Regions from separate parts of the Brenneria izadpanahii genome, predicted to be linked through region 2. Evidence: predicted binding sites of a transcription regulator. Region 2 holds the regulator's gene; each other region holds the start of a gene.
The links. The regulator PurR, encoded in region 2, represses purine synthesis genes. The targets are predictions, from matches to a motif close to CANGCAAACGTTTGCNTG.
Positions count from the first base shown of each region.

Region 1: a site for PurR is predicted at 1,612-1,629, ahead of HC231_RS09420 (amino acid aminotransferase). Genes of this name have one in related genera too.
Region 3: a site for PurR is predicted at 2,472-2,489, ahead of cvpA (colicin V production protein). Genes of this name have one in related genera too.
Region 4: a site for PurR is predicted at 2,233-2,250, ahead of purE (5-(carboxyamino)imidazole ribonucleotide mutase). Genes of this name have one in related genera too.

Region 1 covers NZ_CP050854.1:2,108,301-2,112,487, forward strand. Annotated here, with positions in the region: gene HC231_RS09415 (type III effector HrpK domain-containing protein) at 1-266, shown strand, start outside; gene HC231_RS09420 (amino acid aminotransferase) at 353-1,543, opposite strand; gene HC231_RS09425 (porin) at 1,971-3,056, opposite strand; gene asnS (asparagine--tRNA ligase) at 3,351-4,187, opposite strand, start outside.
Region 2 covers NZ_CP050854.1:2,697,959-2,702,145, forward strand. Annotated here, with positions in the region: gene grxD (Grx4 family monothiol glutaredoxin) at 1-12, opposite strand, end outside; gene HC231_RS12140 (C40 family peptidase) at 356-1,195, shown strand; gene cydH (cytochrome bd-I oxidase subunit CydH) at 1,274-1,363, opposite strand; gene purR (HTH-type transcriptional repressor PurR) at 1,739-2,770, shown strand; partial or broken gene cfa (cyclopropane fatty acyl phospholipid synthase) at 3,117-4,187, shown strand, end outside.
Region 3 covers NZ_CP050854.1:1,597,562-1,601,748, reverse strand. Annotated here, with positions in the region: gene HC231_RS07110 (UbiX family flavin prenyltransferase) at 1-115, opposite strand, end outside; gene purF (amidophosphoribosyltransferase) at 357-1,874, opposite strand; gene cvpA (colicin V production protein) at 1,905-2,396, opposite strand; gene dedD (cell division protein DedD) at 2,557-3,270, opposite strand; gene folC (bifunctional tetrahydrofolate synthase/dihydrofolate synthase) at 3,260-4,187, opposite strand, start outside.
Region 4 covers NZ_CP050854.1:1,513,337-1,517,523, reverse strand. Annotated here, with positions in the region: gene HC231_RS06735 (DoxX family protein) at 139-558, opposite strand; gene ppiB (peptidylprolyl isomerase B) at 961-1,455, shown strand; gene lpxH (UDP-2,3-diacylglucosamine diphosphatase) at 1,466-2,188, shown strand; gene purE (5-(carboxyamino)imidazole ribonucleotide mutase) at 2,411-2,920, shown strand; gene purK (5-(carboxyamino)imidazole ribonucleotide synthase) at 2,917-3,987, shown strand.

The DNA.
Region 1 (4,187 bases), 590 kb from region 2:
TTGTTGAACGTGCGGGTACGGCCGTGGTCGGTAAAGTGGTTGGCGCAATAGCCGGCGAAGCAGCCGGGGCCGCCGCCGCATCGGCGGTGGGGGCAGCCGCAGGCCCGGTTGGTTGGGCCGTGAGCGGGGCGCTTGCGCTGGGGATGGGTATCGCCGATCTGGTAGGCTTTTTCAACGCGAAAAGTAAGTTGAGGCACCGACGTGCGGATTTTGCGCGCACGGTGAATCCAGTTCTGGAGCAATTTAATATAGCCAAGCCGCGTTGAATTTCACGTGTTAGACAGACGCCGGGAGCCAGAAATAGTAAAGCCAGCCGCAAGGCTGGCTTTAGAGTTATATGCGTATCAATGCGTTATAGAACGGCAACAATGGCTTCGCACAACGGAGCCATATTTTCCGGCGTCATGCCAGCCACGTTAATACGACCGGAATTAACGGCATAAACGCCGAATTCGTCGCGTAAACGCAGAACCTGCTCTTTAGTCAGCCCGCTGAATGAGAACATGCCGTTTTGATTAATAATGAAAGAGAAGTCCTGTTTGGCGCCTTTCTCCTGCAGCGTATTAACAAACAGCTGACGCATACGTTGAATACGTTCACGCATTGCCGTCAATTCCTGCTCCCAAATGGCGCGCAGAGCATCATTGGACAGAATGGTGGCAACGACGGCAGCACCGTGCGACGGCGGATTAGAGTAGTTTGCGCGAATGACCGCTTTCACCTGGCTGAAAATTTTATCGGCGGTGTCGGCATCGGCGGCAACCAGCGTGCAGGCGCCCACACGTTCATTGTATAGGCCGAAGTTTTTGGAGTAAGAACTGCAAACAATCAGCTCTTTATGCTTTTCAGCAAAGATACGCAGACCTTCAGCATCTTCTTCCAGCCCACGGGCAAAACCCTGATAGGCGAAATCAAATAGCGGCAACCAACCTTTTTCTACAGAAAGCTCGGCTAGCTGCGACCACTGTTCAGCCGTAGGATCGATCCCCGTCGGGTTATGACAGCAACCGTGGAACAGAACGACATCGCCAGCCTGGGCCGCTGCGAGGCTGCTTAACATGCCGTCAAAGTCTAATGAATGATTGGCCGCATCATAGTAATTGTATTCACAAACTTCCAGACCGACGCTGGAGAATACGTTCTTGTGGTTCGGCCAGCTAGGGTTGCTTATCCAGATACGTTTTGCGCTGGTCTGTTTAGCCAGAAAATCGGCGGCAACGCGCAGGCCGCCCGTACCGCCCGGTGTTTGTGCGGTGCGGGCGCGTTTGTCGGCAATGATACTGTTTTCTTTGCCAAACAGCAGTTCTTGGGTGCGCAGACCGAATGCCGGCAGGCCGTCAATGCTCAGATAGTTTTTGGTGGTTTCGTTTTCCAGCAGAAATTGTTCTGCTTTTTTGACGCTGGTTAATACCGGCGTTTTACCGGTTTCATCTTTATAAACACCAATTCCCAGATTGATTTTATGCGGACGCTCATCCGCACGGAAAAGATCGGAAAGTCCGAGAATAGGATCGGCGGGTGCGGCAGAGATATTTTCAAACATTGATTATATATTCCATAGCATGCAGAGGGGTTAAGCACGGTTTCTCAGATTACCGCCAGTAAAAGGCTTTGCCAACCGTTTGCTTGAAAGAATTCGGCAAAAATCAGGCGTGCCGACGCAACGGACGAATAACGGGACGTTCGCGCGGCGATGCGGGCCATAATTCGTACTGCGACGGTTATAGCGACCACATTGGATGATCGGGGCTGCGCCTTCTGCTCATCGCGGTCTCCTCAGTGAGAGCCTTGATAATCGGCCCGTTTCGTATTTTCAACGCCTAATTCAAATGTTAGCCGACAATTGCCGTTTATTAAAATTACCATCGTCAGCTTCATGCCTATTGATTGACAATAAAAAAGCAGCGCCGAAGCGCTGCTTTTCTTGTGCGGTGTGAGCGATTAACTCGCTACACGCGATATTGCCAAACTTAGAACTGGTAAACGATACCAACGTTAACTACGTCGTTACCGTCGCCGTATACGTTATCGCTGTCGCGCAGGTCGATATCGTATTCAGCGTAAGTGGAGAAGTTCTTATTGAAGGCATAGGTAGCGCCGATGCTAGCGTATTTAACCGCATAGTCGTTACGGCCAGCGTTAGTTGCTGTCGGGCTATCAACCTTGTCTTTACGGGAAACATAGGCCAGAGTCGGAGTCAGGCCGAAGTCAAAGTTGTACTGGGCAACGGCTTCAAAGATTTTGCTTTCATCAGCGATACCATTAGGTCCGTCGATTCTGAAGAAGTTACGAGCTTCACCATAGGTTGCGGCCAGGTATACATTGTTGGCGTCATATTTCAGACCGGTTGCCCAGATGTCCGCTTTTTTACCGCCGATGGCGCCAGCAGTAACTGCACGCTGTTCATTCAGACGATCATAGGAGCTGTAAGAAGCAATAACGCCGATACCGATTTCGGATTCATAGGACAGGGAAGTACCCCAAGCATCGCCGTGGCTGCGAGAGATATTAGTAGACGAGTTTTCGTCTTTAGCCAGGTATTGCAGGCCGAATCCCAGACCATCAACCAGACCGAAGAAGTTGCTGTTACGGTAGGTAGCGGCATTACCGATACGGCCCGTCAGGGTGTCGGTGACGCTGGAATCACCGCCGTTTTCCGGCAGTACGTCGGTATAGCTGATACCGTCATAGGCGATACCCTGGTTACGACCATAGTCGAATGAACCGAAATCGCCAAATTTCAGACCGGCGAAAGCAAAACGAGTTCTGTCATCGCGACCACTCCAGTTATCTTCGGTAGTATTGCCATCGAACTGATATTCGAATTTACCGTAACCAGTCAGTTGGTCAGTGATCTGAGTTTCACCTTTGAAGCCCAGACGAGCATAGGTGTTATCTGAGTTATCACCATCACTACTCTCGAATGTATAACCGGCATGTACGCGACCGGTTAAATCCAGCTTGTTGCCGTCTTTATTGTAGATTTCTGCTGCATTTGCTGCACCAGCTGCTAACAGAGCCGGGATTACCACTGCAAGAATATTGCGCTTCATCATTATTACCCTCATTGGTGTTATGTAGGACACCTGCCACTGCCATAAATAATTCTTGCGGAACTATTCCTGAAAGTTTGGTGTCTTCCTGTGTCTGAACGCAGTTTTCCATTCACCGGCCTGTTAATCTACCCCGAAAATGATACTAACTTCGTAATCGGGTAACAAATGGAAAAAATGTATTTCAAAATGTAAAAAACAGGGAACTTTGTGAGAGATATCTAAGTTTAAAAAAAAGAGCCGAATTTCTCGGCTCTCCTTTTCTACATATTTGTTTTACTTATATTAAATTTTTATTTAAAAGCTGGCGTTCCTCGGCGTCCTTGGAAAAGGGATAACATCGCGCACATTTTGTACACCGGTAACATAGGCCACCAGGCGTTCAAATCCCAATCCGAAACCAGAATGCGGAATGGTGCCGTAACGACGCAGATCGCGATACCACCAGTAGTCTTCTTTGTTCAGCCCCATTTCTTCCATACGCCGATCAAGCTGCTCCAACCGCTCTTCACGCTGGGAACCACCGATAATTTCACCAATTCCCGGCGCCAATACGTCCATGGCGGCGACGGTTTTGCCATCGTCGTTCATGCGCATATAGAACGCCTTGATATCTTTCGGATAGTTTTTAACCACAACCGGCGCTTTGAAATGTTTCTCCGCCAGGTAGCGTTCGTGTTCGGAAGAGAGATCGACCCCCCAATAAACCGGGTTTTCAAATGTCTGACCGCAGTTGAGCAGGATTTCAACGGCGTCGGTGTAATCAATTTGGGCGAAATCAGAGCTGACGAAATTTTCCAGGCGGTTGACCGCATCTTTATCCACACGTTGCGCAAAAAACGCCATGTCATCGGCACGCTCATCAAGAACCGCCTTAAACACGTATTTCAACAGTTTTTCCGCTAGCCCGGCGATATCATCAAGCGAAGCGAAGGCCACTTCGGGCTCGATCATCCAGAATTCCGCCAGATGACGGCTAGTATTGGAATTCTCCGCGCGAAAAGTCGGGCCAAAGGTATAAATCTTGGAAAGCGCGCAGGCGTAGGATTCGCCGTTTAGCTGGCCTGAAACCGTTAGAAAGGCTTCCTTACCGAAAAAGTCTTCGCTGAAATCCACTTTACCTTGCTCGGTGCG
Region 2 (4,187 bases):
CGTTGTCGTCATTCTCTTGCTTCCTCAAACCTATAGGATGGCTAACGTCACGTTCATTAACCATGAGTATCATCAGATGCGCCGCTACAGCGCTATCTACTCAACCACATTGTAACGAGGGCGACGCCCACAAAAAAACGCCATTTTTTGTGTGGCTATCTCTTTACCCTACCATAGATTACATGTGATGAAACTCACAACAAAAATTGCTGGTAAAACCATCGAAAAAATCGCCATTAACTTTTTTTCACTATTCTGTGTGAATAAAGCGCCTAATCCCACTTTTTTATAATGCCGTTTTCGGGAATACTGTGCGCACTTAGTGATTTAATGACGATAATCGATCGCGGCTATCATGCGTTTATTTACTACCATTTTTATAGTGTTTTTCAGTAACCTATTCCTGAATCTGGCACAGGCGGCGCCTCATACGCCGAATTTGCCGCCGCGAAAAGCCAGTGTGAACAGCGTACCCGACGGGGATCATAAAAAAACCAAGCCGACGAAGAAAACGCCTCAAAAATCGCCGGCGCCGGTAAAAAACAAAGAACCCGCCGCCAGCAAAACCGACTCCGCAGCTAAAGTTAAAACCCCTCGCCTCGTGAAACGTAAACCGGAACCGGCGCTATCGAGAACCAAAAGCAGTACCCCGGCATTAGTTAAACGCAATCTCAAAAAAACGCATGCGGGAAACGAATCCAGGCTGGCTTCCGCGCGGACCAAAAAAAGCGCGTTGAAAGGCGAGGCAGAAAAAGGCTTAACGCTGAGCGAAGCCCATAAAAAACGCTATCAGCATGCTAAATTGACGGCGATGAATAAACTGATGGGCCAAGTGGGCAAACCCTATCATTGGGGAGGCTCATCGCCCTTTACCGGATTCGACTGCAGCGGTTTGGTTTATTACGCCTATAAGGATATTGTAAAAATCCCCATCCCCCGCACCGCGAATGAAATGTATCACTTGCGCGACGCCGCGCCGATTAAAAAAAGCGAGTTGGAAAGCGGCGATTTAGTTTTCTTCCGCATCAACAACCGTGGCGCGGCCGACCACGTGGGCGTTTATCTGGGAGATGGAAAGTTTATTCAATCGCCGCGTACAGGCTCTGATATCCGCATCAGCAAATTGAGTGAAGATTACTGGCAGGATCATTATGTCGGCGCGCGGCGCGTCGTCACCCCGCAGACTATTCGCTGAAAGCCATATAGAAGTTCGGGCGCGATTGAACGCGCCCGAACGGATAATGACGTTAACGGCCATACGGCTCGCCATCAATTAATTCATCACAGCCACAAAGCTAAATATAATAATCATTACCAACGCGCCGACGGTGGCGAACAGCGACAACTTCAGGTCAGTATCCATAGGCGTTTCCTTTGTGCATACAAGTTATCAGAAGACAGCATCGACCATCTTTGTAATCCCAAGCCAACGTTGGGCTAAAACAACATACTGTATAACTGTAGCAATTCTTGCACAGTCCGACGGAAAAAACTCATACCTGCATATCACTAATAGTATAAATTACCGCTTCCACTTTCGTGCTAAATCGGACAAAATCCGCTGTTTGATGGCACGCCGCGTATTGGTCGAAAAAGTCAGCCTTGCCCCTTCAGGTACAACATTCGGCATTCTCCTTCTGAAATTCTGTCTTTTTATATAGAAAGAGAACTTTAAACGTAGGCAAACGATTAACAATATACTTACGACTGCAATGAGTCGGTTAGGAGTCATTTTTACATGGCAACGATCAAAGATGTGGCAAAACGTGCTGGCGTTTCGACCACAACCGTATCGCACGTGATTAACAAAACACGTTTCGTCGCCGAAGAAACCAAGGCCGCCGTAAGGGCCGCCATTAAAGAGCTACACTATTCACCCAGTGCCGTCGCCCGTAGCCTTAAAGTCAATCACACCAAATCCATCGGGCTATTGGCGACATCCAGTGAAGCGCCCTACTTTGCTGAAATCATCGAGGCCGTTGAAAACAGCTGCTATGCCAAAGGCTACACGTTGATTTTGTGTAATTCGCATAACGATATTGATAAACAGCGCGCCTACCTTTCCATGCTGGCGCAAAAGCGCGTCGACGGGCTGCTGGTGATGTGCGCGGAATATCCCCCCCAATTGCTCGCCATGCTGGAAGACTATCGCAGCATTCCGATGGTGGTGATGGATTGGGGCCAGGCGCACAGCGATTTTACCGATACCATCATTGATAACGCCTTTGAAGGCGGTTATATGGCGGGTCGTTATCTTATCGAGCGCGGTCACCGGGATATCGGCGCCATTCATGGCATCCTGGAGCGAAACACCGGCAGCGGCCGCCATCGTGGTTTTTTAAAAGCGCTGGGCGATGCCGATATTCAGATTCATGACGAATGGATCGTTCAGGGCGATTTTGAGCCTGAGTCCGGCTATAAAGCGATGCACCAAATTCTGGCGCAGAAACATCGCCCCACGGCGGTTTTTTGCGGAGGGGATATTATGGCTATGGGCGCGATTTGCGCGGCGGATGAACTGGGACTTCGCGTTCCTCAAGACATATCGGTAATTGGTTATGACAATGTCCGCCATTCCCGCTTCTTCACCCCTGCGCTGACCACGATTCACCAGCCCAAAGAACGGCTGGGGCAATCGGCTCTTGCGATGCTGCTGGACCGTATCACCAGTAAGCGTGAAGATGCGCAGGTCATCGAGGTGCATCCGGCGCTAATCGAGCGCCGCTCCGTTGCCGACGGTCCATTTCGCGATTACCGGCGTTATTCCTGAGTTACGCCCGCACTTTTATATCCCGCCCGGAACAACGCGTCCCGCCGCTGCTTCAGCCAATTTATACTTGTACCCTGGCTGAAGCAGTCATAAACTAATTAGCGGCTTTAGCGACAACAACCATATTTATAACTATCCTTTAGTGTTAAACGCATACGGAATATGCGTATTTATATTAAGGATGAGTGCCCCTACGTGTTTACGTACCGGCTTTTTTCTCTTCATTTTCCTCTTTGTCATTCAGAGGGTAGACGATGGGTTATACCCACCGATGCCGTTAATGGGTAAAAAATTGTCTATGCTTTCCTTGCAGTTTTCACCGTAAGCAGCAAGGTAGGGAGAAATTATGAGTTCATCATGTGTAGAGGATGTAGAAGACCAGGCGCGACATGACAGCTCCTGGTTTCAAATTGTCCGTGAAATGCTGGACATGGCCGACGTCAAAATCAACGGTTCGCGCCCTTTTGATATAAAGGTTAAAAATCCTGATTTTTTTAAACGTGTATTGCGTGAAGGCTCATTGGGATTAGGTGAAAGCTACATGGATGGTTGGTGGGAATGCGAAAAGCTGGATATGTTTTTTCATCGCATACTGCGCGCCGGTCTGGATAAAAAAGTTCCCCACCACTTGAAAGACATTCTGCGCGTTGTCGCCGCAAGGCTGATTAATCTGCAATCCAAAAAACGCGCATGGATTGTCGGTAAAGAGCACTATGATCTCGGCAACGACCTATTTTCGCTGATGCTGGATCCTTACATGCAATACTCTTGCGGCTACTGGAAACAGGCAACCACGCTGGAGCAGGCGCAAGAAGACAAACTTCAGATGATCTGCGAGAAGCTGCAACTGAAACCCGGAATGAAGCTGCTGGATATCGGCTGCGGCTGGGGCGGACTGGCTGAATATGCCGCTCGTCGTTATGGCGTATCCGTCAGCGGCGTCACCATTTCCAAAGAGCAGCAAAAGTTAGCGCAACAGCGTTGCAAAGATCTGGATGTCACCATTTTATTGCAGGACTACCGCGATCTGGATTTACAATTTGATCGGGTCGTGTCCGTCGGGATGTTTGAACATGTGGGCCCAAAAATTACGATGCCTATTTCCGGATCGTAAATAAGAACCTTAAGCCGGACGGATTATTTCTGCTGCATACTATCGGCGCGCAGAAAACCGACTCCGAGGTCGATCCCTGGATCAATAAATACATTTTCCCTAACGGTTGCGTCCCTTCCGTCCAGCATATCGCGCAAGCCAGCGAACCCTATATGGTGATGGAAGACTGGCATAATTTCGGCGCCGATTACGATCGCACCTTGATGGCATGGTACGAACGTTTTCAGCAGCATTGGCCTGAACTTTCCGACCGCTACTCCGCGCGTTTTCGCCGTATGTTCAGCTACTACCTTAACGCCTGCG
Region 3 (4,187 bases), 1.1 Mb from region 2:
CCTGACTTATAATCAGGTGCGTTTCTATACCGTCGACCGCCTGTAGAACCTGCAGCAGGCGAACGCCATAAATCACCCCGCTGGCGCCGGAAATACCTATAATAAGTCGCTTCATCAATACGGCCTCTGACCAACAATGTGTAAATCCCTTTCTTCGTTATCCATCTTCGTCGTTCCTGCGGCAAAAACATCCGGGATGTTTTTGAATACCGCTTCGCGGCGGCCCATGTATGGGCGTCAGTCCAGGAACAACCCAATGATATAGCATAACGTCAAAAGGCTCAGCGACAGAAAGGGGAGCGCGCCTGAGCGAACTCCCCTTTCGTTACACCGCTAAAAGATTGTTACTTCACCTTCTAACCTTCGTTGTGCAACTCCAGATCTTCCACTTCATTCTGGCTACGCAGCGCTTTCGCATCGTCATTACGCAGGACTTCCAGATAGTCCAGATAGCTTTGATCGACGTCCTTGGTCACGTACACGCCGTTGAATACCGAACATTCAAACTGGGTGATATCCGGGTTATCTTCGCGCGCGGCGGCGATCAGATCGTCAAGATCCTGGAAGATTAGCGCATCTGCGCCAATAAGCTGGCGGATCTCTTCCACTTCGCGGCCGTGGGCAATCAGCTCATTCGCGCTTGGCATATCAATGCCATAAACGTTGGGAAAACGGATTTCCGGCGCGGCCGAGGCCAGATAGACACGCTTGGCTCCCGCTTCGCGCGCCATCTCCACAATCTGCTCCGACGTCGTGCCGCGGACGATGGAATCATCGACCAGCAGGACGTTTTTATCGCGAAACTCGGCGCGGTTGGCGTTCAGCTTACGGCGCACTGATTTACGGCGAGCCTGCTGGCCCGGCATAATAAAGGTACGGCCGACATAACGGTTTTTCACAAATCCCTGACGATACGGCTTGTTAATGATGCGCGCGATTTCCAGCGCGATATCACAAGAGGTTTCAGGAATGGGGATCACCACGTCGATGTCGAGATCTTCCCACTGGCGGGCGATCTTCTCGCCCAGCTTCTGCCCCATCCGCACGCGCGCGCTGTAGACGGAAATTTTATCGATGAATGAGTCCGGCCGCGCGAAATACACATACTCGAACAGGCAAGGATTGCTTTTCGGATTCTCGGCGCACTGGCAGGTGAACAGTTGCCCTTTCTCCGTGATGTAAATCGCCTCTCCCGGCGCCACATCACGCAAAAATTCAAAGCCCAGCGTATCCAGCGCGACGCTTTCCGACGCCACCATATATTCGCTGCGCCCGTCTTCCAGATCGCGTTTACCGATAACCAGAGGACGAATACCGTTCGGATCGCGGAAGGCCACCATTCCGTGACCGATAATCATACTCACACAGGCATAAGCCCCGCGAATCTGCTGGTGCGTCGCGGCAACTGCCGCAAAAATGTTATCGGCTTCCAGCGGATAGTGCTGAAAACGGTCCAGTTCTCTGGCAAAGATATTCAATAAAATTTCAGAATCCGACGTGGTGTTGACATGACGGCGCTCTTGCTCGAACAGCTTTTTACGCAGTTCGTGCGCGTTGGTCAGGTTACCGTTATGCGCCAGAGTGATCCCGAACGGCGAGTTAACATAGAAAGGCTGCGCTTCCGAAGCGCTGGAACTGCCCGCAGTAGGATAACGCACATGGCCAATACCCATATTGCCTTGTAAACGTTGCATGTGCCGTGCTTCAAACACATCTTTCACCAGGCCGTTGGCCTTGCGCAGGCGAAAACAGTTTAAGGCATCAATGGTGATGATGCCTGCGGCATCCTGCCCACGGTGTTGCAACACCGTTAACGCGTCATAAATCGACTGGTTGACCGGCGTAAAACCGGCGATACCGACAATACCGCACATGGTGTCTTTTCCTCATCAGCGCTACCGCAGCTATAGATGCTGCGGCAAGAAACTTGACGTGCTTTGCAGGTAGTCAAAAAACCACCTGATAATGTAACTGAACTGCGGTATTAACTGGGACTGCTTCCAGTCAGCGCTCTGTGAAAAACCGGTGAAGGTATCCAGAAAGAATAGCAGCGCAGAAACAATCAGCACACCGCGCAGCGCACCAAAACAAATGCCCAATACGCGATCGGTGCCCGAAAGCCCTGTGCGTTCAACCAATGAACCAATCACATAGTTGACGATAGCACCCACAATCAATGTCGCAATAAACAGAATGGCAATAGCAATACCATTACGTACCAGTTCGTCATCAAAACGGGTGAAATACACAGCGAGGTAAACATAGTAGTGGCTGGCGATAAAAAACGCACATCCCCAGGTTACCAGCGACAACGCTTCACGTACAAACCCCCGGATAAGGCTAACCAGCGCCGAAAATCCGATGATGCCAATAATGACGTAATCAACCCAAACCATGAGTCATCCTAAATAATGAACGATGCCAACCGTCAGATCGCCTCGTCATCCTGTTCGCGGCGCATTCTAACAGAAAAAGAAAACGTTTGCGTAGCGTATTTCCGCCGATTTTATTAATAGAGAACCAAACAAAAAAACAGCTCATCGCCGCGTTAATCCCTTAACGCACGCTATACGCCCTAACCTGGCCGTTTAACCCGCTGAGCTGATGCAGCTCCGCCAGCGAGGACTGCAATTTCTGCCTCGAAGCATCCGGCCCGACATAAATCCGGGTAATCTGCCCCTGAACCGGCGTCGTAGGCACGGTATACGCCCGGTAGCCGGAAAGACGAAGTTTGGCGACGATCTCATTAACCTTGTCCGCGTTTTTCAGCGCGCCGAGCTGCACCACATAGGCCTGCCCGACGGGCGCCTGTTCCGCCGGTTTGGGTTCCGGCTTCGTCTCTGGTTTAGCTTCCGGCTTAGGTTCGGGTTTAGGCTTAACCTCCGGTTTCGGCTGCGGTTTGGCTTCCACCGGTTTTTGCGCCGGGCGCTCAACGACCGCCGGCGGCGGCGTCACCACCGCTGGCGCGTTGGCTGGGGGAGACGCGCGTTCCGGTTTGGCGCCCGTCCCGCTATTTTCCGTATCAGATTCGGCCGCATTATCTTTCATTGCCGCCTCGGCCCCTTCCGGCGGCTGGCTGGGCAAAGATTGATTCAGCGCGGGCAGAGAATCCATTTCGTTGCTTTCATCCTGCGCGGGAACCAGCGGAATCGCCGCAAATTCGTCTTCATAGTGTTTTTTCTTACCATCCAGCAGGCCGGGCAACACAATAACGCCCAGCGCAACCAGGATGATCGTTCCCACTAGCCGATTCTGAAATTTACTCGCCATACGCATTTCCCTCATCCAGCGCTTCCATAACATGCGCTACCGTATGAAAAGATCCACAGACAATGACGATATCCTGTTTTGCCGACGCGGCCATCGCCTGCCGCCAGGCGCTGGCTACATCGGGAAACTGCCGGCAGTGCGCCAGATGTTCGGCCAACTGCTGCGCCGTCGCCCCGCGCGGGCCTTCCAGCGGTGCGCAGTACCATTCGTCAACCAGAGGTTTTAAATGATTCAGCGTGCCGCCGATGTCTTTATCCGACAGCATTCCCACCACGGCGCGAACTTTCCCGGTTTTCGGCAACGCCGCCAGCCGGCTCGCCAGATAAGCGGCGGCGTAAGGATTATGGGCGACATCCAGAATCAACAGCGGATGTTCGCCGGCGATTTGGAAACGACCGGGCAGCGACGCCAGACGCAGCCCCTGACGAATCGCCTCTTCATTCACATTCAAGGGCGAATAATTCAACGCGGTCAAGGCGGTCGCCGCATTGGCTAACGGCACATTCGGCATCGGCAGGCCGGACAACTCCCGTTGCTTATTCTGCCAGCTCCATCCGTCGCGCTGAATGGAAAAATCCCAGTCCCGGCCGCGCCGTAATAATAGCGCGCCTTTTTCACCGGCAACTTCGGCAATGGATAGCGGCATATCGGGCTCGCCGACCACCGCGGGTTTGCCCCGACGGAATATGCCCGCTTTTTCTCTGCCGATGCTTTCTCTGTCGCTGCCCAACCAGTCGGTGTGATCCAGCGCGATGCTGGTTACCGCGGCGACATCCGCATCGATAATATTGGTCGCATCAAGACGCCCGCCCAAACCAACCTCCAGAATAACGACATCCAGATCGGCCTGTTTAAACATCTGCAACGCCGCCAGGGTTCCGAATTCGAAATAGGTCAACGACACGCGCCCTCTCCCG
Region 4 (4,187 bases), 1.2 Mb from region 2:
CGTATTGAAACCTGAACCCTGCGCTATTGCAAGACTGCGTCGGCGGAATAAGCGGATAATCGATAAGGAATAAGCATAAAGAGGCCCGGTATTATCCGGGCCTGGAACGAAACCGCAATAATTTGAAAAAAAACGCGATCAGCGCCAGCGAGGGTTGGACATCACGGAATATTTACCGCTGCCCAGGAAAGCGATGGCCAGACCGGCGAAGAAGAATACCGCTGCCGGTTCGGCGATCCATGCGCCGGTTTTAGTCAATAAGAATAAATTCGGTGTTGACAGATATGTGGCCGCCACCATCGTTAAAGAGAAAATCAGCGCGGCGGGACGGGTAAAAATCCCCAGGATCATCAGCACCGGCGTAATAACTTCGCCAATGTAGACGCCGTAACCGACGAAAGCGGGAATTCCGGCGGCCGTCAGCATGCTCTCTACGCCGCCAATGCCGCCATGTACCTTATGCCAGCCGTGAAACAACATTAAAATGCTAAAAGACAAACGAAGTAACAGCTTTCCGAAATCCGGCTTATCGAATACTCGATTGATACTGTCCAGCATAATTCACCTATCTATTTAGTGATAATTCAGGGTAATAAGAATCCTTCTCAGACTAATCCTGCTTACAACGAAAGAACAAGCTAATTATGGAAAATAGTGATCCGGTGCAATAAAAATGTCATTCGAATAAACAATATAACTTTATGATATATAATCAGTTTATTTGAATATTAGCTTTTCCTCGCTAATCGCCGCGATTTCACGGCATCTCATTCCTTCGGCGCGCCGATAAATTTCACCCGGCGATCCGGCCACGCCGGATAATTAGAAGAGCGGCTTGAAAGCTACGCCGCATACTGACTCAGCAGGCCAGTTATGTTATAAGTGCGCTCTTGATTGTTCATGCATTCTGTGAGCATCGTTCCTCATTACTATTATTACGCCTATGTAGGATTCATTATTATGATCACGTTTCATACAAACCATGGTGATATCGTCATCAACACTTTCGCAGACAAAGCGCCGGTTACCGTAGAAAACTTCCTGGATTACTGCCGCAGCGGCTTCTACGACAACACTATTTTCCACCGTGTTATCAATGGTTTTATGATCCAGGGCGGCGGTTTTGCACCGGGTATGCAGCAGAAAGCGACCAAAGCTGCAATTAAGAATGAAGCCAACAATGGCTTGAAAAATACCCGCGGCACGCTGGCCATGGCTCGCACTAACGATCCGCATTCCGCCACCGCGCAGTTCTTCATTAACGTTGTGGATAATGATTTCCTGAACTTCCGTTCCGAACGCGCCGACGGCTGGGGCTACTGCGTATTCGCCGAAGTCGTCGAAGGCATGGACGTCGTGGATAAAATCAAAGGCGTGGCTACGGGCCGCAGCGGTATGCATCAGGATGTGCCTAAAGAAGACGTCGTGATCAACTCCGTAACCGTTAGCGAATAATTGCAGTCGCATGGCGACACTCTTTATTGCCGACCTGCACTTAAATATTCATGAACCGGCGATTACCGCCGGTTTTCTGCGTTTTCTGCGCCATGAAGCCGTGCATGCGGACGCGCTATATATTCTGGGCGATCTGTTCGACGCCTGGATCGGCGACGACGACCCGCAACCACTGCATACGACCATCGCCAATGCCCTGCTGAAGCTACATCAGCAAGGCGTTCCCTGTTATTTCATACACGGTAACCGCGACTTTCTGCTCGGCCGGCGCTTCGCCAAACAAAGCGGCCTCACGCTGCTTCCCGAAGAGAAGGTTCTCGACCTGTACGGCCAGCGAATACTGATTTTGCATGGCGATACGCTATGTACTGACGATCTCGCCTATCAGAAATTCCGCCGCCGGGTTCACAACCCAATGATCCAGCGCCTTTTCCTTCTTTTACCGCTGGCTATCCGGCTCAGAATCGCCGCAAGCATGCGTTCAGCCAGTCAGCAGGCTAACCAGCATAAATCAATACGCATTATGGATGTCAATCCTGAACAGGTCATCGCGCGTTTGCGGCACTATCAGGTCAACACCATGATCCATGGACATACCCATCGTCCGGCCATTCATCAAATCGTCAGCGATGGCTTCAGCGCGCGGCGCGCGGTGCTGGGAGCCTGGCATCATGAAGGATCGATGATAAAAGTGACCGCCCAGGATATCGAACTGATTTCATTTCCATTCTAGCCATTTTCCCCGGTTATTTTAGCGCATGATTCGTTTTTCCAATCGACGCAACCGTTTTCCTCACCATAAGGTCGTGATATGCTCTACGCCCTCAAAGCCGGCCCCTGTTGGCAGCCAACGTCATTCGTCTGATATTTAACGTCGGGACGGGCGCCAGGGAATATCCGGCCGACGCGCCACCATCGACGTCACCATCATGTAAATCACAGGAGCTTTACAGGCATGTCATCCAACGTTGCCCCGGCAAAAATCGCCATCGTCATGGGTTCAAAGAGTGACTGGGCCACCATGCAGTTTGCTGCGGAAATCCTCACCACGCTGAATATCCCTTTTCATGTAGAGATCGTCTCCGCTCACCGGACGCCCGATAAACTATTCAGTTTCGCAGAACAGGCCGCACAGAACGGTTTTGACGTGATTATTGCGGGCGCGGGGGGCGCGGCGCATCTACCCGGCATGCTGGCGGCCAAAACGCTGGTTCCGGTATTGGGCGTGCCGGTACAAAGCGCTGCGTTAAGCGGCGTTGACAGCCTGTACTCCATTGTGCAAATGCCGCGCGGCGTTCCGGTCGGCACGCTGGCCATCGGTAAAGCCGGCGCCGCCAACGCGGCGCTGCTGGCGGCGCAGATCCTGGCGTTGCACGATCGCGCGCTCGCCGCCCGTTTGGCTGCGTGGCGGCAAAGCCAGACTGACGAAGTGCTTTCTCATCCTGATCCGCGGGAGGACGCATGAAACCGATTTGCGTTTTAGGCGACGGCCAGTTGGGAAGAATGTTGCGCCAGGCCGGAGAACCCCTGGGTATTGCGGTTTATCCCGTCGGGCTGAATGCGGAACCGGAATCGGTCCCGTTCCAGAACAGCGTGATTACCGCGGAAATTGAACGCTGGCCGGAAACCGCGCTGACGCGCGAGCTGGCGCAGCATACCGCATTCGTCAATCGTGATATTTTCCCGCGTCTGGCCGATCGTCTCACGCAAAAACAGCTGCTGGATTCCCTGAATCTGGCTACCGCGCCCTGGCAATTACTTGCCGATGCCAACGAGTGGCCGCAGATTTTTTCCCGGCTTGGCGAACTTGCCATCGTCAAACGCCGCGTCGGCGGTTACGACGGCCGGGGACAATGGCGTCTGCGCGACGGCGAGCAGCATACGCTTCCCGCGGACTGCTACGGCGAATGCATTGTCGAACAAGGCATCAATTTCTCCGGCGAAGTATCGCTGGTTGGCGCGCGCAACGTCCACGGCGACTGCGTATTCTATCCTCTGACGCATAATCTGCATCAAGACGGGATCCTGCGCGCCAGCGTCGCTTTGCCGCATCCGGCTCCGCAGTTGCAACAGCAGGCGGAACAAATGCTGTCGGCCATTATGAATGAACTGGGCTACGTTGGCGTAATGGCGATGGAGTGCTTCATTGTCGGCGATCGTCTGCTGATTAATGAACTCGCGCCACGCGTGCACAACAGCGGGCACTGGACGCAGAATGGCGCTTCTATCAGCCAGTTCGAACTACATCTGCGGGCAATATTGGATCTGCCAATGCCGGCTCCCGCGGTGGATGCCACGTCGGTGATGGTCAACCTGATCGGGACGGAGGTCAACATCGACTGGCTGTCTCTGCCGCTGGTGCGCCTGCACTGGTATGAAAAAGAGGTGCGTCCCGGACGCAAGGTTGGACATCTGAATTTACAGGCGCAGGATAGCGCTCAGCTACGGCAAACGTTACGGTCGCTGGCGGCAATGCTGACGGATGAATACCAACCCGGCTTAATCTGGGCGCAGAAGAAGTTATCGGCCTAACCGACCGGACATTATCTTGGTCAGGCATACGATGGCGTATGCCTGACCGGCCCCGGTAGTTTTAATAATCCGCCGTATAAAAAAAGTGACTTTCAGCGTGACATCTCTAAATTTGAGTTTACTATTTATTTCAGCTTACTTTCTGCCCATTAATATTTTGGCTATTTTTCATCCTTTCAACACTAATTAACGCATCATGA